DNA from 3 places in the Bhargavaea sp. GQ12 genome. Region 1 is predicted to be linked to each of the others. Evidence: riboswitches for the same ligand, from Rfam matches in the RefSeq annotation. Region 1 holds a riboswitch; each other region holds the start of a gene.
What was found. A riboswitch is a leader RNA that binds a small molecule or an ion and turns the genes downstream of it on or off. The one in region 1 is predicted to bind S-adenosylmethionine.

Region 2: another riboswitch for S-adenosylmethionine. It lies ahead of AC6CHQ_RS05710 (aliphatic sulfonate ABC transporter substrate-binding protein); the one in region 1 lies ahead of AC6CHQ_RS11410 (methionine biosynthesis PLP-dependent protein).
Region 3: another riboswitch for S-adenosylmethionine. It lies ahead of AC6CHQ_RS03010 (O-acetylhomoserine aminocarboxypropyltransferase/cysteine synthase family protein); the one in region 1 lies ahead of AC6CHQ_RS11410 (methionine biosynthesis PLP-dependent protein).

The regions. Positions count from the first base shown of each region.
Region 1 covers NZ_JCAXEU010000012.1:14,718-17,987, reverse strand. Annotated here, with positions in the region: gene AC6CHQ_RS11415 (5-methyltetrahydropteroyltriglutamate--homocysteine S-methyltransferase) at 1-748, opposite strand, end outside; gene AC6CHQ_RS11410 (methionine biosynthesis PLP-dependent protein) at 776-1,903, opposite strand; SAM riboswitch class I at 1,995-2,100, opposite strand; gene AC6CHQ_RS11405 (NADPH-dependent FMN reductase) at 2,316-2,882, shown strand; gene AC6CHQ_RS11400 (hypothetical protein) at 2,993-3,172, shown strand.
Region 2 covers NZ_JCAXEU010000004.1:191,579-194,848, reverse strand. Annotated here, with positions in the region: gene AC6CHQ_RS05715 (D-TA family PLP-dependent enzyme) at 1-789, shown strand, start outside; SAM riboswitch class I at 889-1,000, shown strand; SAM riboswitch class I at 1,071-1,178, shown strand; gene AC6CHQ_RS05710 (aliphatic sulfonate ABC transporter substrate-binding protein) at 1,259-2,251, shown strand; gene AC6CHQ_RS05705 (ABC transporter permease) at 2,258-3,091, shown strand; gene AC6CHQ_RS05700 (ABC transporter ATP-binding protein) at 3,106-3,270, shown strand, end outside.
Region 3 covers NZ_JCAXEU010000002.1:252,547-255,816, reverse strand. Annotated here, with positions in the region: gene AC6CHQ_RS03020 (glycerol-3-phosphate acyltransferase) at 1-17, opposite strand, end outside; gene AC6CHQ_RS03015 (YwqG family protein) at 91-870, opposite strand; SAM riboswitch class I at 1,013-1,125, shown strand; gene AC6CHQ_RS03010 (O-acetylhomoserine aminocarboxypropyltransferase/cysteine synthase family protein) at 1,253-2,542, shown strand; gene AC6CHQ_RS03005 (homoserine dehydrogenase) at 2,651-3,270, shown strand, end outside.

The DNA of each region.
Region 1 (3,270 bases):
TGCCTCGGCAGATGTGCATCGTCACCAGCAGGTCATCCGGCCGGCCATCGATGGCTCCATTGATCGCCTCTGCAAACTTGTGGACAAGCTGATCCGGGTCGGAACCGAAGGCGCGTGCAAGCGCCCGGCTTTCTTCGGAGAAGAACAGCGACCATGCCGTGTCATCCAGCTGAAGGTAGCGGCATCCGGCATCATACAAGTCTTTGATGAATGCGCGGTAAGCCGGAATGAGGTCTTTGTAGAAGTCCTCGCCGTTCTGATAAAGGCCGGTTTCGATTCCGCTATGGAAAAAGAGCATGTTCGGGCTCGGGATCGTATACTTCACTTTGACGCCTTCGCCTGCGATTTCCTGGAGCTTACGGAAGTGGTCCAGGAATGGATGAGTTCCGGAATAGCCGATCTTGCCGGTCACCTTATAGCCGTGGGCTTTCGTTTTGACTCCGTTGAACGGGATGCCTTCGCCGGTTTCAGTGTACTCGATGCCGTCCAGGCCAAGAAGGAAGTCCATATGCCACCATGTCCGGCGGAATTCTCCGTCTGTAACGGCAGTCAGGCCGTTTTCAAGCTGCGCTTTGACGAGCTTTTTGATTTCTTCATCTTCCACAAGAACCAGTTCCTCGCGGGTGATCGAGCCTTCCTTGAACTGTTCACGGACATTTTTCAGGCGTTCTGGTCGGAGAAAGCTGCCGACATGGTCGGCTTTGAATGGGGTGCGGACGGTTTTCGTTTCTGGAAGGTTGGCAGTCATAGAGATTCCTCTTTTCATTAGTTTTTGTCAGGCAGATGGCTGTCCGGTTTTTGCAAGGGCGACCCTAAAGGCCTGCTTCAGGTCATCAATGAGATCTTCTGCGTCCTCGATGCCGATCGACAACCGTAGGAGGCTGTTATCGATACCGCGTCGCGTCCGCTCTTCAAGCGGGATATCCGCGTGGGTCTGTGTGGATGGGTAAGTGATAAAGCTTTCGACGCCTCCCAGGCTTTCGGCGAAGGCGATCAGCTGCAGTTCCTCCAGAAGTGGGGCGACGATGGCAGGATCTGCGGTACGGAACGATAGCATCCCCCCACGGCCCGGATAAAGGACCTGCGACACCGCGGGTTCCGACGTAAGATAGGCGGCAATCTCTTTTGCATTCAGTTCATGCTGCTTCATACGGAGAGGAAGGGTTTTCAGCCCCCGGATGACGAGCCATGAGTCGAACGGCGAAAGAACCGCTCCTTCCGCGTTATGCTGGGCGGCCAGCTGTGTGCAAAGGGCTTCACTTTTTGCGACGACGAGTCCCGCCAGTACATCATTGTGTCCACCAATGTACTTGGTCGCGCTATGGATGACGATGTCCGCCCCCAGTGTAATCGGCTTCTGGAGAATCGGCGTGTAGAACGTGTTGTCGACAATCAGCAGGAGACCATGCTGTTTCGCGATTTTGGCGTACACTTCAATATCGATTTCCTGCATCAGCGGATTTGTAGGGGATTCGATGAACAGCGCCTTCGTCGTATCCGTGATGGCACGCTTCACTTCATCGGGATCGCTGAATGTCAGGTAATCGACCGGAATGCCGTATTGCTTCCGGTATTGTTCCAGAAGGCGGTACGTTCCCCCGTATAGGTCCTCCGGCGCGAGAATGCCATCGCCCGGGCGGAATAGGGACAGGACAAGCCGGATGGCGGCCATGCCGGAGCTGCAGGCAAATGCCGCGTCTCCCGCTTCCAGTTCTGCAAAGCCTTCTTCGAGAAGGGCGCGGGTCGGATTCTTTGTGCGGGAGTAATCGAAGCCGGTCGATTGTCCGAGGCCGGGGTGCTCATAGGCGGTGGACAGGTGTATCGGAGGGTTCACCGCTCCCGTCCGGGGATCCGTCCGGTTACCCAGTTGGGCGAGGAGAGTGGCGGTCTTTTTTCTAGTCATTAGGCAGGCACCCTTTCGTTGATAGATGGGAGGGAATAAGAAAAGAGCCCTCCAAATAAGAAGAGGGCTCTGTATTTGTATACAGATGGTCTTCTTATCTTCCGGATCTTTCTGGATCCGCTGGAAGTAGCACCTTTGCCTTAAGGCAGGTTGCTGAGACATCAAAGGGCCAGTCCCTCCGTCTCTCTGGATAAGAATTGCTGATTCAATTGTTTGAAAAATGATTAGACTCACTGTATCACCGTTTAGGGCGGCCCGCAAGCCTTTTTTTTAAAATGAAGATTGAAAGAGTTTCCAGGTGTCCCGGTGAGCAAGAAGAGGGATGAAACATGTCGAATCGTGTAACATAACTGTGGATAAGCCGGAGACTACATTTCCGGCAATACAGTTATGCTGAAGGAGTGTTTCATCCATGACCATCAAAGTCAAAGCAATCATCGGGAGCACCAGCTCCACATCCTATAACCTGAAAGTCGTCGAAGCCATGCGCAGCCGCTACGCGGACCGTCTGGAAATCACGCCGCTCTTCATCAATGCTCTTGAGCCGTATGCAACCGATATTGAAAACAATCCGTCGGAAGATGTCTTGGACTTTAAGAAAGACGTGGCTGATTCCGACGCGGTCCTCTTTGCCGTACCGGAATACAACTTCTCCATCCCAGGCCAGCTGAAAAATGCCATCGACTGGATGAGCCGTGTCGATCTCGTTCTGAACAACAAACCGACATTCATCGTCGGCGCGTCGATGGGCGCGCTCGGCTCCGTCCGTGCCCAGCAGCATCTGCGTGAGATTCTGTCGAACCCGAACCTCGCTCCGGCAATCCTGCCGCAGAACGAAGTGTATATCGGCTCCGTCCACGAGAAAATCGACGAAGCAGGCAACCTTACTGACGAAGGGACCCTCGCGTTCCTCGACATCGTCGTGGACAACTTCATCAAGTTCTACGAGAAGGAAAAGGCAGCAGCAGCTGTCAACTGATCGTAACCGCCCATCCGGCATTGCCGGATGGGCTTTTTGATGGTGTTGATTGCGTGCATGCGCTTGCGGGTAAACTCCATAAAAGAGAGAAAAGAAAAGGAGAGATTGCCATGAACGATAAAAAGGATCGCGCAGGTAAGGCGAGCGAGCAGGCGCTCGGGCCGGACGACAAAAACGATTTCACCGGCATGCCGGACAAACAGAGTCCTGATTTCGAACCGGACCAAAGCCCGGAGGGGCAGGTCGAGCAGGCTGAACAAAGCACAAAGCGGGACAAGGGAGGGGAATAAACCCATTCCGGATCCCGAAATAGGGGGTAAACTCCCATAGGCCGCACGGGCGATTGACGCCGTGCGGCTTTTTGAATGCGCAAAACGGGCGATAACAC
Region 2 (3,270 bases), on a different contig from region 1:
GTGGACAGCCCGGTCCAGATCAGACAGATTGAAGAGGTGTTTAGTGGTGCGCAGAAGCCGGCGCAGGTGCTTGTGGAAATCGAAGTCGGGGAGAAGCGGTCGGGGGTCATCGAGGAAAGAGATTTTCGTGTGTTGCTGGAAGAAATCCGCAGAAGTGAACACGTCCGCTTCCGCGGAGTCTTTTCCCACGACGGGCATACGTACAAAGCGGAAAATGCAGAACAATGCCGGGAACTTTTTGAGGAAGCCTCGGCACGGACGCTGCGGTTCGCGGAAATCGCCCGGAATGAGGGGATGGATCCGGAAACCGTGAGCATCGGTTCGACACCGCCATTTTTGCTTGGCTTCGATATCCCTGATGGCATTACAGAAATCCGACCTGGCACGTACGTTTTCATGGATGCGTCCCAGTCAAATGTACTCGGCCATTACGGCCGCTGCGCCGCCACGATCCTAACGACCGTCATCAGCAAGCCGACCCGCGAGCGCGTGATCACTGACGTCGGGGCGAAAGGCATCACCGCCCAGACCCGGAACACCGGCATCACAACCACAAAAGGGCTCGGTAAGATAAAAGAGTTCGACGGGGTCTACCTTGATGGTGTGTTCGACGAGCACGCCATCATCTACAACGAGGCCTTCAGCCGCCAGGTGGAGATCGGCGACAAAGTCCGGATCATCCCGAACCACATCTGCCCGGTGTGCAACCTGCATGAACGCGCCTGGCTTGTCTCCGGCAGTGAAGTCGTGGAAGAAATTCCGGTCGAGGCCAGGGGAAAACTGGGCTAATCCGACCAACGTCCTAAATTTCGGACTATTTGACCATTTATAAAAACTCGAGTTGACCAATGGGGATTCATCCTGTAAGATGGCAATCAAATCAAAATATTCTTATCAAGAGCGGCGGAGGGAACTGGCCCGACGATGCCCGGCAACCTTCAGGCGATGCCTGAAAGGTGCCACATCCAGCCGGACATCCATCTGTCCGGGAAGATAAGAGAGAACGGGACATTCGGCCTCTCTGATCATTCAGGGAGGCTTTTCGTATCCCATCAAAACTGAATAACAAATTCTTATCAAGAGCGGCGGAGGGACTGGCCCGACGATGCCCGGCAACCACCAGACGATGTCTGGAAAGGTGCTAATTCCTGTGGGAAGCAATTCCCAAGAGATAAGAAGAGGACGGAACACCCGCGCTCTCTTCTTAGAAGAGGGCGTTTTTTTAATCCGTACATACAACGAAGGGGAGAGGACAAACATGAAAAATACGAAAATCAAACTGCTCGGACTGACAGCGGCGGCACTATTGGCACTTGCGGGATGCTCATCATCCAACGCGGAGGAAGATGGGAACCCGGACAAGATCCGGGTCGACTACGCGCATTATTCGCCGACGAGTCTCGTACTGAAAAAGTTCGGTTGGCTGGAAGAGGAATTTGAGGAAGACGGCATCAAGGTCGAGTGGGCATTTAGCCAGGGCAGCAACAAGGCACTGGAATTCCTCAACAGCAACAGCGTCGACTTCGGTTCGGCAGCTGGAGCGGCTTCACTCATGTCCAAGGCGAACGGGGCGCCGATCCAGAACGTCTACATCGCTTCGAAGCCGGAATGGACGGCACTTGTCACAGATCCGGACTCCGGAATCGAGAGTGTGGAAGACCTAAAGGGCAAGAAAATCGCAGCGACGCTCGGCACGGATCCATACATCTTCCTGCTGCGCGCGCTGGATGAAGCAGGCCTGTCCGCTGATGACGTGGAGATCGTGAACCTGCAGCACGGCGACGGTGCAAGTTCCCTGACGACCGGAGCGGTCGATGCCTGGGCGGGCCTTGATCCGCATATGGCTCGGCTCGAAGTCGAGTCCGGCTCGGAGCTGTTCTACCGGAACGAAGACTTCAACACCTACAGCTTCCTGAACGTCCGTGAAGAGTTCGCGGAAAAGTATCCGGAGCATGTCGGGCGGGTGATCGAAGCTTACGAGAAGGCGCGCCAGTGGGTGCTCGACAACCCGGAAGAGGCGGCAGAACTGCTTGCGGAAGAGGCGGAGATCCCCCTTGAAGTCGCAGAAATCCAGATGGAGCGCAATGACTTCTCCGAACCTGTTCCGGGCGATGCGCAGCGTGAAGCCCTGATTGAAGCCGGGCGGATCCTGCAGGAAGGCGAAGTCATCAAGCCGGACGCGGATGTGGAGAAACTGACCGATGAACTGATCGACCCGGCATTCGCTGAGAAGGCGATCGGAGAGGAGTGACCGGACATGGTAAAACAGGCGATCTCAATTCCCGGCACAAGCCGGCAGACCAAGGAAAAAGCAAACGCCAAAACGGGGGGCGCCCAGAAAGTGTTGCTAGGAGGGATCCTGCCGCTGGTCATCGTCATCGTATGGGAGGCGCTCAGCCGGGCGGGGGTCTTCCCGTCCTACCAGCTGCCGGCGCCGAGCGTGATTTTGTCTACCATCACCGGAATGGTACAGGACGGTTCCCTCTGGAGCCATGTCGGCATCACGGTCTACCGGGTGTTCGCAGGCTTCCTGATCGGGGCGCTTGTCGCGGTTGTCCTCGGATCCGTCGTCGGGTTCTACAAAAAGGCGGAGCATGTGCTTGACCCGACCATCCAGGCTTTCCGCTCGATTCCGTCCCTTGCATGGGTTCCGCTTTTCATCCTCTGGATGGGGATCGGAGAGCCGTCCAAGGTGACGATGATCGCGGTCGGCGTGTTCTTTCCGGTTTACCTGAACACGGTGAGCGGTATCGCCGGCGTTGACCGAAAGCTGATCGAAGTCGGCCGCATGTATGGCCTGAATGCCTATCAGCTCGTCACGCGAGTCATCCTGCCGGCGGCGCTCCCGTCGTTCCTCACGGGGCTCCGGAGCGGGCTCGGACTCGGCTGGATGTTCGTCGTCGCAGCCGAACTGATGGGCGCAAGCCAGGGACTCGGCTACCTGCTCGTCGTCGGCCAGAACACGCTGTCGCCTGAGACGATCATCGCAAGCATCATCCTGTTCGCCGTGATCGGCAAGTTGTCCGACTGGGTTCTGAAAATCATCGAAGAGCGCGCGCTGCACTACCAGGACCGCGCGGTTCAATCATAAAGGGGGGCTTGGCCATGGCACTTGAACTGAAAAACGTCGGCCGCACATTCGACGGCCAGACAGCGGTGCGGAACGTGAACCTGTCCGCGGGAGAGGGCGAGATCATCGGACTTCTCGGTACAAGCGGCTGCGGGAAAAGCACGCTGCTCCGGGCGATTTCGGGACTGGACGGAAACTAT
Region 3 (3,270 bases), on a different contig from region 1:
CCCATGGATTCGGGCATGTTTTCAGCCTCCAATCTTGGCGGATACCTTATATTAAGGTTCATTCATCCTAATATAAGGCGGATTCAGCCATCAGCCGCTCTGCATGATCATATGCGAACGGTCAAATCGCTTTTCAGCAAGGTCTTCTTGCCGGATGCAGAAGTACAGCATGCCGAGGTCGCCCCAGACGGCATCCAGGTCGTCATCGCTATCCATCTGGAAAAGAAGGACGTAGTCATCCGCCGCTTTCGCGGCTTCGTCCCAGTCTGCAATTCCGTCGCCATAGTGGGCGATTTCAGCGAACACCGGGTTCTGCACGGCAAACGGATGACCGAGCATCTGGTGGTGGGCATCTTCTTCCAGCAACTCGAAGATCGCCTCGCCGGCCTCGTCATCGAAGTCCATCCCGATGATTGCATCGGCATCCAGCGTTTCCACGGCGTGGAAGACGGCAGCGAATTCCGGAAGCATCCGCTCTTCCGGCACATCACACCGTTCAAGTCTGGTCGGATCTTCATGATAAAGGACCTTCCAACCGCTCCGGTCAGACTCATCGCCGCCCCACGGCTGTTCCTCGGTGTCATAGAAGAAAGACAGGATGCCTGTGTCGGGAAGCGGGTGAACATCTCCGGCAAGCGCTGCGTCCGACAGGTTGATCTGCGCAATCAGCGTGAGCGGCTTGCCGTCTTTGGACGGGATCTCTACATCAGGCGGAAGGTCCGGCGCGCCTCCGAACTTCGATGCACCGGGCGCCAGCGTCCCGGCGGCGTCTTCTTTATTTAGTCGGAAGCCCGGCTTCGCCAGTTCGGAGAATGGCGCGATGTATTCGGCTAGTCCATTTGCTTCCAGCTTATCTCTCCAGGTTTTCATAGAATTCCTCCTCGGATCGGCAGTCTCCTAAGTTAACGGATGAGAAGGCAGAAACGTTTCATGTTTTTTCTGAAAAATACACTTGACTTTGCCCGCTGCACAGTCCTATACTGTTTACCAGATGGAAAACAAAATCAGAATACTCTTATCAAGAGCGGCGGAGGGAATAGGCCCTGCGAAGCCCGGCAACCGGCAGACCATGTCTGCAAAGGTGCTAATTCCTACAGATCCGGGAGCGGATCTGACAGATAAGGGGAGGCATGCGGCGTGTTCGCATCGGCCCTCTTCCTATCAGAGAAGAGGGTTTTTCATTTTCCGAAAAGACAAAACCTCCTCTCCTATCGTGTTTCCATCGAAACCATACCTTTAGGAGGAAATCAATATGACAAACTTTAAACCAGAAACGATTCTCGTGCACGGAGGCCAGGAGCCGGATCCGACAACAGGCGCGATCGCCGTACCGGTCTACCGCACGACAGCTTACGCATTCCGTGACACAGAGCACGCGCAGAACCTGTTCGCCCTAAAAGAGTCCGGCAACATCTACTCCCGCATCATGAACCCGACAGTAGACGCGTTCGAAAAGCGCATCGCGGAACTGGAAGGCGGCACGGCTGCCGTTGCACTTTCTTCCGGGATGGCGGCAATCGCGTTCTCGATCCTGAACGTTGCACAGGCCGGTGACGAAATCGTTTCCGCGGCAAACCTTTACGGCGGAACATACAACCTGTTCGCGGTGACACTTCCGCGCTATGGCATCAACGTGAAGTTCGTCGACTCGACAGACCCTGAAAACTTCCGAGCGGCGATCAACGACAAGACAAAGGCGATCTTTGGCGAAATCATCGGCAACCCGAGCCTGAATGTCCTTGATGTGGAAGCTGTTGCGAACATCGCGCATGAAAACGGCCTGCCGCTCATCATTGACTCCACATTCGCTTCGCCTTATGGCTCGAACCCGATTGAGCATGGTGCGGATGTTGTCGTTCACTCCGCAACAAAATGGATCGGCGGACACGGCCGCGGCGTCGGTGGCGTAGCTGTTGACGCGGGCAAATTCGACTGGACACAGGGACGCCACCCTGGCTATACAGAGCCGGATGAGACTTACCACGGCCTCCGCTACGGCATCGACACGGCGCAGGCCGCATTCGCAACACGCCTCCGTGTGCAGCTGCTCCGCGACTTTGGCCCGACACTCAGCCCGGATAATGCGTTCCTCTTCCTTCAGGGACTTGAGACGTTGCACCTCCGCATCCAGCGGCACAACGAAAACGCTCAGAAAGTTGCGGAATGGCTGAAGGATCACCCATCTGTCGAGTGGGTCCAGTACAACGGCCTCGAAGAGCACCCGTCGTACGAACTCTCCAAAAAGTACCTGAAGAGCGGCGCCGGATCGGTCGTCATCTTCGGCATCAAAGGCGGACGCGAAGCGGGCCGCAAGCTGATCGACAACGTGAAGCTGTTCTCGCATGTCGCGAACGTCGGCGACGCACGCTCGCTCATCATCCACCCGGCATCTACAACGCACCAGCAGCTGTCGGCGGAAGACCTGAAGAAAACAGGCACAACTGAAGAACTTGTCCGCCTCTCCGTCGGTCTCGAGAACGTCGAAGACATCATCGCCGACCTGAAACAGGCGATTGAAGCAGCGGCGCCAGTCAAAGCTTAAATTAATATATAATGTTTAAACTATTTTAAATTTTCCCGCCCCGGGGGTTTCCTTATGGGGCGGAACTTGTTATATTGGAAGGAATCTTTATGTCGGAGGTGTTCGCCCATGGCTCCAGTGAAAGCGGCCATCCTTGGATTCGGTACGGTCGGCCAAGGCATTTATACAATCGTGAATGAACGGAAACAACAACTTGAGAAAACGATCGGTTCCCCGATCGAAATTGCTGCCATCCTCGTCCGCGACTTGGATAAAACCCGCCCTGAGACCCCGGGAGTCCTCATTACCGACCGGTTTGAGGAGATCCTGGCCATCCCGGATCTGAAGGTCGTTTTCGAAGCGATCGTCGGCGAAGAGCCGGCACGCACCTATCTGGAGCAGGCGATCGCCGCCGGCTGTCATGTCGTAACTGCGAATAAAGTGATGTACGCCAAAGCTGCTCCTGCACTTGAACGGCAAGCCAGGGAACAGGGGACCGGCATCGGATATGAGGCAACCGTCGCAGGCGGCGTTCCGGTGATCAAAACGATCGATAACCTGAACCTTTCCAACGAAGTGACCGGCATCCAGGGCATTCTGAACGGAACTTCGAACTTTATTCTGACGAAGATGCGCAAGGAATCGTGTACCTTCGAGGAAGTTCTGAAGGAAGCGCAGGAACTCGGCTATGCCGAAGCGGACCCGACCAATGACGTGTCCGGGTTCGATGCCTTCTGCAAGTTGATGAT